Regions from separate parts of the Virgibacillus carmonensis genome, predicted to be linked through region 1. Evidence: riboswitches for the same ligand, from Rfam matches in the RefSeq annotation. Region 1 holds a riboswitch; each other region holds the start of a gene.
The links. A riboswitch is a leader RNA that binds a small molecule or an ion and turns the genes downstream of it on or off. The one in region 1 is predicted to bind cobalamin.

Region 1 (5,612 bases):
TATAAATCGTCGAATCCATTATCCGTATAATTTACTTTTGTATATTGCCTTGATTTTTGCTCAAAAAAGTCAGATTTACCTAAATCAACTTCTTCATACGCTTTAATCCAGCGTAAAGGGTTTTTACGGTACTCAGGGTATGGCCGCTCGTAACCAAGCTGTTTACATCGAACATTTGCATAAAACTTAATGTAAGATTCTACATCCTCAATGTTAATTCCTGTAATTTTCTCACCAATTATATAGTTAGCCCACTCTATTTCTAAATCAGCTGCTTCTTTAAATGTTTGTTGAACGAAAATACTCATTTCTTCCGAATCAAATTCTGGATATTCAATAAGTACCTCTTTATAGATTTTTACAAATAAATCAACATGAATTTGTTCATCCCGGTTAATATAATTAATCATGGTAGACGTTGCGACCATCTTCTGATTCCGTGCTAAATGGTAGAAAAATGCAAATCCGGAATAAAAGAACAACCCCTCCAAAATAACATCATAAACAATTGATTTTAGTAAGCTTTCTACACTAGGGTTTGCAACAAATTCCTCATAACCATTTGTAATAAAATCATTTCGCTTTTCCAACACTGGCTCACTTCGCCAGAAATCAAATACCTCGTCTTGTTTCGACTTGGAAACCAGACTCGATAATACGTATGAATAGGAATGATTATGAATTACTTCTTGTTGTGCTAAAATGATCATCAAGGCGTTCAGACTTGAATCGGTTAAATAATCAGCAACTTTCCCCGCATAGTCTGTTTGAATACTGTCGAGTAAAGCCAGTAGGCCAATAATTTTCAGAAAAGCTTCCTGTTCATTGTCTGTAAGTGTTTGAATCTGTTTCCGATCCTGTGCCATGTTAATCTCGAACGGAGTCCAAAAGTTACCCAGCATTTTTTTATATTTCGGGTATGCCCAAGCAAATCTGACATCATCCCAATTTAAAATATTAGAGCTTTTACCATTAATAATTTTTGTTGAACGATTTGGTGCGTGCTTGTCCATAATTGTGCGCATCTGAATCGATGAAGACATTTAGTTTCCCCTCCTATTATTAACTCGAACATGATTCACATTCTTCAATATCTGATGAAGTGGATCGTAAATAATACGTTGTTTTAAAACCGGATTGCCATGCTAAAAGATGTATTTCTAATAATTCACGCGCTTGTACACCGTTTGGCACGTAAATGTTAAAAGAGATACCCTGGTCAACGTGTTTTTGACGAGCGGCATTTTGTGCAACACTCCATTTTTGATCGATGAAATAAGCAGATTTATAATACCATGTTGTTTCAGCGTTTAAATCAGGTGCTGTTACAGGTATTTTAAAATCCTTTTTCTCCTCAGAATAAAATTTTCTAAAAATCGGATCAATACTTGCTGAACTCCCAGCTATTAAAGAAGTGGAGGAGTTCGGTGCAACCGCCATCAAGTAGCTATTTCGTATGCCGTGTTTTTGTACATCTTTCTGCAATTGATCCCAGGAAAATTCCATGTCCGTTTGATTCACATACCCTTTTCGTTCAAAATATTTCCCGGTATCCCATTCAGATTCACTAAACAGTGGGTATGCCTCTTTTTCCTTTGCGAGATTCATACTTGCCTGGATTGTCAAAAAAGCTATTTTTTCATACAAACAATCTGCGTATTCGATTGATTCCTCACTTTCCCATTTCATCCGTTTCAGCGCCAGTAAATGATGCCACCCAAATGTCCCCAGTCCTATTGCTCGATAACGTTTATTCGTATATGTAGCTTGTGGTACTGGAATATGATTCAGATCAATCACATTATCAAGCATTTGTACCTGAATCGGTATTAATTTTTCCAAAACATCATCAACCACTGCTCGTCCTAAATTAACTGAAGATAGATTACACACCACAAAATCTCCTGGTTCTTTTGTAATCATAATTTTCCCGTCTGTTGTTTGCTGATCAATAAACATGGTTGGGCTTTGGTTTTGCATAATTTCTGTACAAAGATTACTGCAATAAATCATGCCAGTATGTTTATTTACATTTTGGCGATTAACTTCATCCCGGTAAAAAAGGAACGGCCCACCTGTTTCAAGCTGACCTTTCATAATGCTTTTCATTATTTCAATTGCTGGAACCGCTTCTTTAGAAAGAATTGGATTTGCAACACATTCCGCATATTTTTCACGGAAAGATCCATTTTGCTTTTCTTCATCGTAAAAGTTTTCTAATGAGTATCCCATTACAGTTCGAATTTCATGAGGATCAAATAAATACCAATCATCCCGAGCTTTAACCTTTTCCATAAATAAATCCGGTAATGTCACACCAGTAAACAAATCATGCGTCCGAAATCGCTCATCCCCATTATTTAGCTTCGCATCCAAAAAGGAATGGATATCTTTGTGCCAAACATCTAAGTACACACAAATAGCACCCTTACGCTGGCCAAGCTGATCCACGCTGACAGCAGTATTATTGAGCTGCTTCATCCATGGAATAACACCCGATGAAGCCCCTTTAAAGCCTTTAATCATACTTCCGCTACTACGAATTTTTCCTAGGTAGACGCCGATTCCACCGCCATTTTTTGATAAATTTGCAATGTCGGTATTGCTATCATAAATACTTTGTAGACTATCATCCAATGTGTCAATAAAACAGCTAGACAACTGCCCATAGCTTTTTCCAGCATTTGAAAGTGTTGGTGTTGCAACGGTCATATATAGATTACTCATTGCCCAATAAGCCTGGCCCACCAAATCCATACGTTTATCTTTAGGCTCGTCCTGCATGAGTGTCATTGCGATGATCATAAATCGCTCTTGAGGAAGCTCATAAATATCTTTCGTATAATTTTTTGCTAAGTAACGATCAGCTAATGTTTTTAAACCGATGAAGGTAAAAAGCTGATCTCGTTCAGGGCTAATTAATCTTTCTAACTTATTCACTTCATCTTTAGCATAGCTATGTAATAAGGCCTGGTCGTAAATTCCAATTTTCGTTATCTCCGTGATTAACTTGTAAAGCGAACCATATTTTTTCTCATAATCATAATTTCGATTTGTTGCTGCTTGGTTGTACAACCATTCCGAGTAAATCATAGCTGCAACATATGTCCAATCAGGATGCTCTTCATCTATATTTGATAAAGCTTCCAATGTTAGATGGTTTACCCATTCTTCTGTAGATAGACTTTCTTTCGTAATCGCATTTTTGTCTAAAAATGCTTGGATTGGCATAGTTGGAAAAGCCTTCTTTACCTTTTCTTCTAAATAACCTTTCCAGCTTTTCGTCAGTATTGCAGTTTGCATGATCAACATCTCCTTTTTATGTACTAAAAAACCGCTCATGCTAGGAGGCCATGAACGGTTAAAACGACAGAAATAATCTACTTCTCCATCGTTTCGTCTTCTTTGGCCCCGAAGAATGGAAACTTTTCACAAGGTTTGGCAGGTCTCCTGACTTATGTGTTCATCTACTTGAGCACCTTCCCATATTATTAACGTTAAGCTAACAATACAGTGGATAATATCTCGTTCGTCCACATTCACAGTTGCGGGGACAGTTCTGGTTTTGCACCAGATTCCCTATCAAGGCCATTAAATTTGGCCACCAACACTTGTAGGATAAAACTATATATAGTATGTAATTTTTAAATGTAGAGCAATATATTGTGTTTCAAGGCTATCATAGGTTGAGAATGATTGCAATACTATCCGTGTAAAAAAGGAATATTTAACTAAGTGTCGAATTAATATTAATTAGGTAGAAGTAGTAATAGGAGGTCATAGTAAATGGTGCAATCTAAACAAACAATCGGATTTATTGGAATAGGTGTAATGGGAAAAAGCATGGCAAAAAATTTGATGACTGCAGGATACCCAGTTCAAGTATTTACACGTACAAAAGAAAAAGCGCGGTCACTCATTGAAGAAGGAGCTACTTGGAGTGAATCAGCTGCTGAACTTGCACGAGGAGTCGACGTAACCATCACAATGGTTGGATATCCAAATGATGTTGAGGCTATCTATTTTGGTGAAGATGGAATTTTAGAAAACGCGAAGAAAAAATCATATGTAGTGGACATGACCACATCCAAACCATCTTTAGCTGAGAAAATAGGCAGGGATGCGAGAAAACGGGGACTTTTTGCGTTAGATGCACCGGTATCGGGCGGAGATGTTGGAGCACAAAAAGGAACATTATCGATTATGGTTGGCGGAAATTCACATGTATTTCAAGAGCTGAAACCTATTCTCGATGTGATGGGAAGTAACATTATTCATCAAGGAGAATCTGGTGCTGGCCAACATACCAAGCTTTGCAACCAAATCACAATTGCTTCCAACATGATTGGTGTTTGTGAAGCGATTGCTTATGCAAAAAAGGCTGGACTTGATCCCGAAAAGGTTCTAGAAAGCATTACAACTGGCGCAGCAGGTAGCTGGTCATTATCGAACCTTGCCCCAAGGATGATTAAGGATGACTTTGCCCCTGGTTTCTTCGTAAAGCACTTTATCAAAGATATGAGACTTGCACTTGAGTCAGCAAAAGAAATGGATATACTGACACCTGGGCTCGCACTCTCACTTGAACTTTACACGGAGCTAGCAGAACAAGGGAACGAAAATAGCGGTACCCAGGCGTTGGTAAAGCTTTTTGATAAATAAACTACTTTTTACGCTTGTCAATTTGCTCTTGCACGATAAATGCCAAATCATCATTGCCAAAAAGTTGTAATACATTCAAGACAGTGGAGTCAGGTATTTCTTCTGACTCTTTTTTCGGTACAGTTAATTCTAATGCTTCATCCAAAGCATTGTTTTTCATTTGTGATGGATATGCCTGTTCATATAAGGATCTAGGCTCGAGATCATTGTTTATACACCACTGGGCGTAAATTAAGATCATCATTTTCTCGTCGTTTTGATAGCTTTCGATAACCTTTTCTTCCATTTCATTTCGCTCCATCATTATTCACCTTCTTTTCGTAGCATAAATACCCATAAGAATGTTAATGCCTGTTTTAATTCTATTGGTAAACCTTCATGATGCCGTTCCTTTACACCATCTCGATAAACACCAAAACCATCAACATATGTAAAGTTATTTTCCTGTGTCAGTTTTTGAAACTCCCATGGCATCATCGTATTTGCAATAGCCTTTTCGCCGTATATTCGTGGGTAGCTATGTGTACGTGGTCCAGCTGTTGGCCCTAATATGCCAACACATAGCAGACCATCTTTTTTCAACACATGGCTCAACTGCTTGAGCGCATTTGCTGGAATCTCTGTCCACTCCAGGACATTGATTGACATTATCCCATCACAGCTATTATTTTCAAATGGTAAATCGGTCACATCACCTTGAATGAAAGAAATCTCATCAGACACATTCCGTTCCTTGGCACGGGATATCATCTCACTTGAAAGATCCATTCCAACCACATCATAGCCAAGCTTATGTAGTTTACAGGTTCCATACCCATCCCCACAACCAATATCGTAAATCTTACTTCCCTCTTTCATATGCTTTTCAACGAAAGGAATAATATCCTTTCTACTGCCATTATCCCACATATTCACACTACGTTCATTCCAAAACTGTGCACGACTATCCC
Region 2 (5,612 bases), on a different contig from region 1:
CAGACGATCAACAGGTGAAAAAACAAATGACCCTTCCAAATAATGATAGTAAAGTCATGATAGTTGGCACCCCCGTTGGAAATGGGAGTGGGGCAGTATATGTTTATCAATCCTTGGAGGTAGTGGACAAGACAAAAGCTGAAACAACGAAAATCATATTTCTAGCTGCTGGAATAGCCATTATTTTAACTACTATTTTTGCATTTTTTTTATCAACAAGAATTACTTCTCCTTTAATTAAAATGCGTGAGGCAGCTTTTGATTTAACAAGGGGAGAGTTTAATACAAAAGTTCCCATTTTAACACATGATGAAATTGGTGAACTAGCCATGGCATTCAACCGGATGGGAAGACAATTAAAATTTCATATTAATGCCTTACGTCAAGAAAAAGAACAGCTGTCTAGTATCGTTAGTTCCATGGCTGATGGAGTAATAACGTTGAATCGTAATGGGGATATGATTGTTACCAATCCACCTGCTAAACAATTTATTGAAAGCTGGTATTTTGAAAATAGTAAGCAATTAACAGAATCACACAATCAACTACCTGAAGAATTAAACCTAATTTTACAGGGTGTAATTAAAAGTGAAAAGGCAGCCATACATGAGATAAGTTTGCAAGGAAGAAACTGGGTTATGATTATGACGCCATTATATGATCAATCCTACGTACGTGGCGCTGTTGCAGTTATTCGTGATATGACTGAAGAACGACGCTTAGACAAACTTCGCAAGGATTTCATAGCCAATGTTTCCCATGAGCTGCGGACACCGATTTCGATGTTACAAGGGTATAGTGAAGCAATAGTAGATGATGTAGCAGAAACCAAAGAAGATAAAAATGATTTGGCAAAAATAATTCATGAAGAATCATTGCGCATGGGCCGTTTGGTAAATGAGTTATTGGATCTTGCTAGAATGGAAGCAGGACATATCCAATTAAATATGGAAAAAGTCGACGCGTACAGTTATATAAATCGTATCATCAAGAAATTCAATGGTATATCACTGGATAGAAAAATAGATTTAAGTTTACAATCTACTACCAGTAAAGATTCATTTATTACTATTGACCCAGATCGAATGGAACAAGTTTTTACTAATTTAATTGACAATGCTATAAGGCATACAACTGAAAATGGATTTGTAAATGTTTTAGTTGAAATAAATAATGACGAATTGCACGTTTCCATTGAGGATAGTGGCAGTGGGATTCCTGAAGAGGATATACCTTTTGTTTTTGAACGGTTTTACAAGGCTGATAAGTCGAGAACTAGAAACAAGGAGAAAAAAGGTACTGGATTAGGTCTAGCAATTGCTAAAAATATTATTGATGCCCATCAAGGAACAATATCGGTAAAAAGCAAACTTAATGAAGGAACAACCTTTACCTTTAAAATTCCTCTGTCATAATCAGATAAAATTGCTTAATTCGGTCTAGTTTGGTAAGATAAGAATTGTACAATAATTGAATAAAAATCGTGAAAAGGGTGCTTATGCTTAATAGGGAATCTAGTGGAAAACTAGAACTGTCCTCGCAACTGTAAGTGGTGTACGAAATAGGCGAATCCACTGTATGTAACCATATGGGAAGGGCTTAGAGTAGGGTGATATCACAAGTCAGTAGACCTGCCTTTTTCTGATGTTTCAATGCTTCGAGGATAAAAGCGACTTGAGATAACCCGAATAGTAGTATGTATATATATAATTGTTCGATTGTCTTATTTAGATTTAGCTAACTCTCAGGTGAAGAGTTAGCTTTTTTGATTTTAATACAACGTTCATCTATGTTTATATCGGATATCTAACGCCTAAATCTTCACAATAAAAAATTGGGGGTTTTAGAAGATGAGTAAGGTTAAACTTTTTCTAGTGTCATTTATAGCTGTTATTGTTGTTTTAGGAGGATGTAGTTCTGAAGGCACTAACAATGAACAATCAAATGCTACAAATGAGCAAACAGAATCTACTGAAACTACTACTTCTGACCAAGAAAATCAAGAGGAAGATGTAGTAACCATTGCTATTACGAAAAGTAAAGGGGAAGAAACGGTTAAAGAAAAAGAAATTGCGATAGAAGATGGGGCAATTCTTTACGATGTTATGAAGGAAAACTTTGAAGTTAAAGATGACGCAGGTTACATTACATCCATTGAAGGAATTGAGGCAAAGGAAAGTGAACAAATGGCTTGGATGGTCTTCGTTAATGATGAGATGGCAAGTGTTGGAGCAAAAGAGCTTGAATTAACACCTGGTGATTCCGTTAACTTCGATTTACAATCTTGGGAATGACGTTAAATGAACAACCATAAAATGAATACCTATAAATTAACATTACTTGCACTATTGGCAGCGCTTGGTGTAGTCGGTAGATTTGCGTTTTCATTTTTGCCTAACGTGCAACCGGTTACGGCAATTATCATCGTCTGCGGTTTATTTTTAGGACCAGTCGCTGCCATGACGTTGGCAGTATTAACTACATTTCTAACTAATATGATACTGGGAATGGGTTTATGGACCATCTGGCAGATTGTAGCATGGGCCATAATTGGATTGATTAGTGGATTAATTGGCAAATATAGAAAGAAGCATTCAATCATGTTGCTAACTATTTATGCTGTATTCTGTGGCTATTTGTATGGATTTGTTCTTTCGCTAACTACATATACAATAGCAGGTGAATTTCTTCCTTATTATTTGGCTGGACTTCCTTTTGATACAGCACATGCAGTTGGAAACGGAGTATTTATAGTTTTACTTTATCCAATTATATCTTATTTCTTTGAAAGATATGCAAAGGAACGATTTCCTCTTCAAAATACCAACTAAACTGGGTTGGTATTTTTTCTTTTTTTGATTATAGTTATAGAGATTGTTCAGAAAGTCATCAAATGATAAACGGCGAATTTTTACGTTCCTTAAAAAAGAAGAATACTTTTTCTGCGTGCGAAGTAATGCTTCGGGGGTGATTTTAGTGCTCAGTTTTTCTGGTCCTCAGAAACCTTTGCGCCCACAGGACGTTTCGTTCTTTGTCGACTTTTTCAACAAGCACCTTATAGTAAGCTGTAACGTTTTGATTCATAGATACGACTAATAGTTGAATGGGGAATCGTTATGAAAGATATTTTTGAAGATTTGTATGATAACTATCATCGTGATTTGAATAAGTTTGTTTTTTACATGGTAAAAGATAAACAACTAACAGAAGATCTTGTTCAGGAAGTTTATATTAAAGTACTCAGCTCTTACCAAAACTTCCGGGGGGAGAGCAGTGAGAAGACGTGGTTGTTTTCTATTGCTAGGCATATTATAATTGATTATTTTCGTGCGCAAAAAAGAAAAAGAAATCGGATTTATGAATTTTTTGACTGGGCTGAAAAAGGTCCATCACTTTCAGATACGCAACCATTACCTGAAGAAATAGCTGTACAAAATGAGGATATACAAAAAATATATAGCTATCTAGATTATTGTACCCCCGCTCAAAAGAGTGTCATCATTTTAAGATACATACAATCATTTTCGATTAAAGAAACTGCAGAAATACTAGGTTTTAGTGAAAGTAAGGTAAAAACAACACAACATCGGGGACTAAAGATACTAAAAAAACTAATCAATAACAATGAACAGGAAGGGGGAGATGCATAATGGCGACATCCAATCAGCAAGAAGAACACATCAAAAAAGTATTAGAAGAAATGCCTGATATTATTCCTGATACTAAAAAAGAAGCGTTATATGAGCGCATCTCTACCCAAATGAATCGTCAACCAAAAAGGAAACAGAAAAGATTGATTTTAATTCCGGTATTCAGCACCATTTTTGTAGCATTGTTGGTTATTGTTATAGTGATGAACACTGGGGAATATACAACACTAAATGATGAAAACGCAGCAGATAAAATGAGTGATCAACAACATTCAACTTCACAGGAATCTGTGAGTGAAGGTGACAAAAGTACGCAGGAAAATCAACTAAGGAGTACTGTGGAAAATACTGATTCTAATTTAGTTATCCATGATATTAGTGATACCGAAATAATTGTTCATGGAGAGGTAACTGACAAAAATACGGGTTATGTCATTCCCGTATCTTTCATAACTCCAAGGGATCTTCATGCTAAACAAGTAATGCTAGCTGAAAATACATTATCCAAAATGTTTCATTCCAGTCAATTTAATCACAAAATTTTTACTAATGAAAAGAAACAAAGTGAAAGTAGTGAAGTTATAAAAAAAACGAGTTATAAAATATACACGGTGATAGATAGTAATAAAAAGTTCTTATTACCCATTACATTAGAAGAAAATACGGACTTTGAAATGGCATTACGTGAAATGGGAAGTACAGAAGAAGAAATCAATGTTAGTCAATCAATTCCAAGCAATGTCAAATTTACAACAAAAGAATTTGGAGACCAGATTCAATTGACGTTACAAGATAATACTTCTTTTGAAGATAATAATCATTATAAAAATATGATAGAAGCTATTCTAATATCAGCAAAGAGTTTTGGTTATAGAACTGTGAAATTTCAAAACCCTACCGTTGAACAGATAGGTCCCTATTATTTAAAAGAGGCTATTCATGTACCAATTGCTGTCAATCCGATAGATCCCCTTGGTTGATTTTTTAGATTGACTTTCCATTGGAGTCAATTTAATATAAAGATAAATAAAACGTTTCGAAAACGTTTTTTGATAGTTCTCTAACAAATATATGTAAAGTGATTGGTGAAGATGTGGTTTATGTAATGAAATAATTGCTCACTGGATGGAGATCCAGTAAAGACTGGCTCTTTGAAAAAAACCAGTTATGTTATTCATCTTCAAATCTTAACGGGTCTCCATCGAATTTTCTGTCAGAGATTTTAATGGAATCCGTTGGGCAACCTTCAAAAGCATCAACCATATCTTCTTCAAGCACTTCAGGTATTTCTTTTGTCCCCGCGTTATCATCAATCCCTACATAAGCGAGACCTTCATCGTCATAATCATATATGTCAGGTGCGGTAGCCCCACAGGCTCCACAAGCTATGCACGTTTCCTTATCAACAATTGTATAGTTAGCCATTCTAAATCCCCCATTATAAACAAAAGCTTTCCTTATCATTGTAAAACGGAATTTGAGACATTTCAACTAATGAAGAAAATCATTAAAACTTTACTTTCTAGGAGTTATGACATGTTAGCAGAAGGGATTTTATTAAAATGTAGCTTACAGTTCAATCAAAGTCGTACAAGTTCAGCTATCTATCATTTGATTACAGGAAAAAAATCCATACAAACTGTACAGGATGCACACATTTATCAATTGGAAAACTTTTATGGAATTAACCGCTCGTTACAAAAACGTGATTTTGATAAAATAATAAATACATTGGTTTCTAATAATCTTCTGGAGTTGGACGAATCAATGAGTTGTTCAGTTACTCCAAGTGGTATGGATTGGTTGAAAAAAAACCAAACTTGTTTGCATTTAGGTGATTATGACGGATTGCACTACCACACTGTTTCCTCGGCTTTTTATGATCGGCTGTTATTACTTATTCAAACGTTATCGAATAGCAGTAATAATCAATATTCATTTATCCCTGTTATTGATAAGCAA
Region 3 (5,612 bases), on a different contig from region 1:
ATCCTAGACTAAAACAGAAAACACGTGAACTCCCAATGGGATTTCACGTGTGAAATTTGCACCTCATACAGGTACACCATTAAACAGCTCTGTTCACTCATAATCATATTATTAGGAAACTATTGTTTGATTTTAATAACCTGAAAATTCTTCAATTCTGATGTTGTTTTCATTAACTCCAGCCTCAACAAGCATTTGACGCATGTCTTTGACCATACCAGGAGGACCGCATAAATAGTAAATCGGCTTGCTAATATTCGATACATTTCTCTTGAGCATACCAGCGTCAATCAAACCGCTTTCTCCTCCCCATTCATTGGGTTCGGTATCGGTCATCACAGGCACAAACGAAAAGTTCGGATTTTTTTCGGCAAAACCCTTTAAATCGGTCATAAATGCTGAATCTACTTGGGTTTCGTTGGCATACAACAGGGTAAGCTTGTGAGGCAGTTGGTCATGTGTAGCCTGAGCAATGATGCTCCGTACCGGCGTGATTCCGATACCACCAATTATAAATACAGCTGGCGTCGTGCTATCCTCGTGTAAGGTAAATTCGCCGCGGGGCTCATCGAATTTTACCTCTGTGCCAATTGTGAAATCTTCTATCCACTGTTTAAAAGCCGAATCAGATATACGAGTGGCCGTCATAACCTCCTTTTCATACGGAGCGGATGCCATTGAAAATGCACGCTCTTTAACTTCATCATTGGTCACTTTCGGTTTGTTCAGTGTCATATCGCAATATTGCCCAGCTTTATATGTAAACCCCTGTGGTTTTTCCCAGTAAAAGGCCATTGTGTCATTCGCAATTTCTTCTTTTTTCAGTAATTTTGCTTTGTATTTTGGCTTCATTTGTTCCTATATTCCTTTCCTCTGGTAAAAATTTTTATTATATTGGGCATGTTTAGTTACCTAACGCATCTTTATTTTATATTCTTTACAACCGTAACTTGTTATATGCATCCGAAACTCGCATATAAAAAAGAGCATATTCTTCTTCTACGGATTTGCTCGTGATTACTGAAGATCAATTTTATAATTTTCATTTCTTCTCTTTTTCGGCACTTTATTATAGTTGTTACGATCATGGAATCTTCAATCCGAATGGTAGAATATAGGTATAATTAGTCAATCGCATAGGAGCCTCTAGTATAGTATATGCAGGAGATAGAGCAAATAGAACCTATTAATCATAACTTATTTTACTTGTAATCCTTGTCACCCTCTTTTAAACAAGCTGTAACCGCACACATAGAAATACCGTGGTAAGATTAGCTTGTCAATTATTAAAGGGGGACTACATAAATGAAAAAGTTAGTAGCTTTATTTGTAGGTTTACTATTTACAGGTATTTTTGCAACATCCGTATCTGCAGCTGAATATGAAGTAAAAAAGGGAGACACTCTTTGGGATATAGCAATTAACCATAATACAAACGTGGACGAATTGATGGATATAAATGGATTAGAATCCTCTTTAATACTTCCTAAACAGGTATTGAAAATTAATGAAAGTAAAATAGATTATTACATTGTTAAAAAGGGAGATACACTGAGCCACATCAGCAAAAATCACAGTATTGGCGTAACGGTCGCGAGCCTAAAAGCGTGGAATGATCTTCCTTCTGATTTAATCATCACCGGACAACGGTTGATTATAAATGGGACGGAACCTGCTCAACAGGAAGCAACAAAACAAGAGGCACAAGAGACAGAAGATACTAGCACAACCGCCCGTGTCCCTAAAACTGAGCCAGCTGAAGCGAAAGTAAGTAAAAATGTAAGTAAAGCGGAAGAGGAAGTAGAAGGAAGAACATTTTCTGTTGAAGCAACTGCTTACACAGCTTATTGCACAGGGTGTTCAGGGATAACGTCAACAGGGGTAAATTTGATAAATAACCCCAATGCGAAAGTTATTGCCGTTGACCCGAACGTAATACCTCTTGGTACAAAGGTCCATGTAGAAGGCTATGGTTATGCCATTGCAGCGGATACCGGTGGTGCTATCAATGGGAGAAAAATAGATGTCCATCTTCCAACTAAGGATCAAGCGTACAACTGGGGTAGAAGAATGGTGGAGGTTACTATTGTCAACTGATTAAGTACCAAAGAAAGTTTCTTGAAAGAAACGCTTTACGATACATTCCTAGTTTATTTAATATATTTTATTGATAGAAAGTAACAATGAAGGCTTTGGTGAGAATTATCCAAACAATAGTAAAAGGCTGAACGGTGCGCTGACACCACTCAGTCTAAGTCCGATAGCCCATCAAAGAGGCAACTTATAAGTAAAGAAATAACCACCACTAGTTCGTAGGCTAAGGGTGGTTATTTTTGTTTATTCGGATCTGCATCCGATTGCTGAATAGGGCTTCAATACTCTCCATGAAAATGCTCATGGATTCTTTAATGCAGCAAAGTGAATACCCAAAATGTTTCAAACGATTCGTAAGTGTACATTTATCCTTTCGCCCTGATATAATATTTATGTTTTTTAATTATTTACCGTGCGAAAAGTCGCCTTCCATAACAACATTCGCTTCATTACCATCTAGTTCTACGATTGTTAAACTAGTCCCTTTTATGTACGGTGGGTCCCAAAGTTTTTCAGTGGATGCCTGTTTGAAGTACGCCATTAAGCTTTTTATTACCACACCATGGGTAACAACCAGGACTTTTCCATCCTTGTTTTCTTCTTTAATACGATTTATTGCTCCTAACACACGCTCGCGTAGTTCGGTAAAACTTTCTCCAGTAGCTGACGTGTAAAGATGTGGTGTTTTCCAAAAGGATTCCATTTGTTCCTGATTGGTTGCCACTATTTTCGATTGTAACTGGCCTTCCCAATCTCCCATATTAATCTCTCGTAGATTGTCATCTAAATTAACGGATAACTTTCTTTCCCCACATATTAATTCGGCTGTTTTTCTAGTTCGGTTGCTAGAACTGACATAAACTGCTCCGAAATCAACATCTTTCAGTCGCCCTCCTAAACGAATCGCATTTTTGATACCGTTCTGGGTTAGTTCGGAATCTTTCCAGCCTTGCATGCGCTTTTCCATGTTCCACACAGTCTCCCCGTGTCTCGTAATATATAACGTTAGCATTGCTACATCTCCCAGACCTCATTATCGCAGAGACGCACGTCTTTTTCTATTTTCCCTCCTCGCTGGAGCTGTTGCATGGAGTTGCTTTTCTTCATCCGTCTGTGGTGACACCTTTGGTACTGGAACAGGCTTCCCTTTCTCATTTACTGCAACCATCGTAAGAAACGATTCTGTCGTTAGTGTTATCTTATTTCGGATCAAATCATGTGCGGTTACTTTTACATAAACCTCCATCGAGCTATTTCCGGTGTAAGTTACATATGCTTCAAGCGTCAATGAATCTCCTACTTTAGCCGATGAAAGAAAATCGACCGAATCAATCGAGGCAGTAACAACAGCACTACTTGAATGTTTCATCGCTGTTAGGGCAGCTATTTCATCGATATAAGCTAATACCTTTCCACCAAATATCGTATCTAAGTGATTGGTGTCTGGTGGTAGGACCAAGCGAGTTTGAACTGTTTTAGTAATTGGTACAATGATATTTCCCATAATAAAAAAACCTCCCAGTAAAATAAAAAAACACCCTCTAAAAATCAGAAGATGGCATGACAATACATAATAATTCCGAATGAAATTATTTGATCGCAAACATCCCCCTATCTCCCGTAGGAAAAAATGTACTTCCTTATGGCAGGTCTCCTGGCTCAGAGTCATCAAATCCTTTTACCCCTTCCCATTTCTTTAGAAACAGTGGTTTTATAATGGATTCTACTCAATACAGTGGCGGGACCGCGTTGGATTTTAACCAACTTCCCTTTTCAACTTTTCTCAAAGTCACCATAAAATTAATATTAATTTCGATTTATTATATCATGAAGTGAGTCATTTTCGTTTAATATGTTCTATGTATCTTTCCCGAGATAAGAAGCTACTGTTAGTGCTAATAGAAAAAAGCAAAGAGACAATGCCCTTCGCTTTTTAAAAATTTTTAACTTAATTCCAACTTATTCCACCGAAAAAATATACGAATATATCGGCTGATTCCCGTTATGGACTTCAACCTCTACATCTTCATATGTATCTTCTACATAGTTGACAAGCTTTTCTACTTCTTCATCACTTACATCTTCCCCTTGCAGGATTGTAAGGATTTCATCATCTTCTGTGATCATACCTTCCAAAAGCAATCGCACAGTCTCCAATTTATCTTGATGTGTTGCTTTAATTTTCCCATCTGCAATCCCCATGAAATTACCATTTTCAATTGGTATTCCATCTATTTGAGTATCACGAACTGCATAGGTAACTTGTCCAGTCTTAACATGCCCACATGCTTCATGCATTGCTTTTTTGTTTTCATTTATCTCAGAATCCGGATGAAAAGCAAGAATAGCACTTATTCCTTGTGGAATTGTTTTTGAAGGAACGACAGCAGCATTAACTTCTGCAAGCTCTGCCGCTTGTTCAGCAGCCATTATAATATTTTTATTATTAGGTAAAATAAGTACATTTTTTGCGTTTGCGTCGATTATCGCATTTGTTATATCCTGCGTGCTAGGGTTCATCGTTTGGCCACCTTCAATAACAATTGAAGCACCTAAACTTTCAAGTAATGACTTCAAGCCTTTACCCATCGCAACTGTCACAATTGCATATGGAACCTTTTCCTTAGGAGCTGGTTTTTTGTCACCAACAATAGCAGTATGTTGCTCACGCATATTTTCTATTTTCATATTAATTAAGCTTCCATACCGTTGACCTAATGTCATAGCATCACCAGGATATTCAGCATGGACATGTACTTTTACTACATCTTCATCTGAAACAACTAACAGCGAATCGCCGAGGTCACTTAATTCGTCCCGGAATTCTTCTTCATTATATGGATGTTCCTTTGTCTTTTTTTCTTCAAATTTAACCATGAATTCTGTACAATAGCCAAATTCGATTTCACTTGTATCCATGAAATCCTGAGCGATTTTATGGTGTTCTGCATTCACCATTTCATCCATTTCAACATCCGATGTCACACCTTCAGGCAGTTCTTCTCCTTTTAACGCGGCTAAGAATCCTTCATAAATGGTAACAAGACCTTGCCCACCTGAGTCCACTACACCTACTTCTTTCAAAACAGGTAAAAGACTGGGCGTACGTTTAAGTGATGCTTTTGCTTCAACTAAAACTTTTTCCATTAAAGCGATTACATCTTTTTCATTTTTCGCTTCTTTAACTGCTACTTTTGCAGCGTCTTTTACCACTGTTAAAATTGTACCTTCAACAGGCTTCATTACAGCCTTATATGCAGTGGAAACACCCATATCAAAAGCTTTAGCCAGGTCCTTCGTTGTTAGATCTTCCTTTTTGTCCATACCTTTTGCAAAACCACGGAATATTTGGGACAAAATTACACCCGAATTACCTCTAGCTCCCATTAATAGGCCTTTAGAAAAAGCAAGGGCTACTTCTGAGATATTAGAACTATCCATTTTCTTTACTTCACTTGCTCCTGAAGTCATCGATAAATTCATGTTTGTACCTGTATCTCCATCTGGTACTGGAAATA

Region 2: linked by a shared signal. The riboswitch ahead of AC3G7N_RS05465 (DUF4430 domain-containing protein) and the one ahead of AC3G7N_RS10450 (ribonucleoside-diphosphate reductase subunit alpha) in region 1 are both predicted to bind cobalamin.
Region 3: linked by a shared signal. The riboswitch ahead of AC3G7N_RS03430 (acyl-CoA thioesterase) and the one ahead of AC3G7N_RS10450 (ribonucleoside-diphosphate reductase subunit alpha) in region 1 are both predicted to bind cobalamin.

The regions. Positions count from the first base shown of each region.
Region 1 covers NZ_JBYQFJ010000010.1:122,411-128,022, forward strand. The annotation lists gene AC3G7N_RS10445 (ribonucleotide-diphosphate reductase subunit beta) at 1-1,043, opposite strand, end outside; gene AC3G7N_RS10450 (ribonucleoside-diphosphate reductase subunit alpha) at 1,063-3,303, opposite strand; cobalamin riboswitch at 3,424-3,624, opposite strand; gene AC3G7N_RS10455 (NAD(P)-dependent oxidoreductase) at 3,787-4,662, shown strand; gene yxiS (protein YxiS) at 4,664-4,963, opposite strand; gene AC3G7N_RS10465 (class I SAM-dependent methyltransferase) at 4,966-5,612, opposite strand, start outside.
Region 2 covers NZ_JBYQFJ010000005.1:55,963-61,574, forward strand. The annotation lists gene AC3G7N_RS05460 (ATP-binding protein) at 1-1,415, shown strand, start outside; cobalamin riboswitch at 1,473-1,653, shown strand; gene AC3G7N_RS05465 (DUF4430 domain-containing protein) at 1,851-2,294, shown strand; gene AC3G7N_RS05470 (ECF transporter S component) at 2,301-2,831, shown strand; gene sigX (RNA polymerase sigma factor SigX) at 3,117-3,650, shown strand; gene AC3G7N_RS05480 (hypothetical protein) at 3,650-4,630, shown strand; gene AC3G7N_RS05485 (ferredoxin) at 4,821-5,075, opposite strand; gene AC3G7N_RS05490 (YpbB family protein) at 5,187-5,612, shown strand, end outside.
Region 3 covers NZ_JBYQFJ010000003.1:152,608-158,219, reverse strand. The annotation lists gene AC3G7N_RS03445 (FAD-dependent oxidoreductase) at 133-852, opposite strand; gene AC3G7N_RS03440 (3D domain-containing protein) at 1,306-2,097, shown strand; gene AC3G7N_RS03435 (histidine phosphatase family protein) at 2,498-3,106, opposite strand; gene AC3G7N_RS03430 (acyl-CoA thioesterase) at 3,128-3,598, opposite strand; cobalamin riboswitch at 3,722-3,906, opposite strand; gene AC3G7N_RS03425 (DAK2 domain-containing protein) at 4,054-5,612, opposite strand, start outside.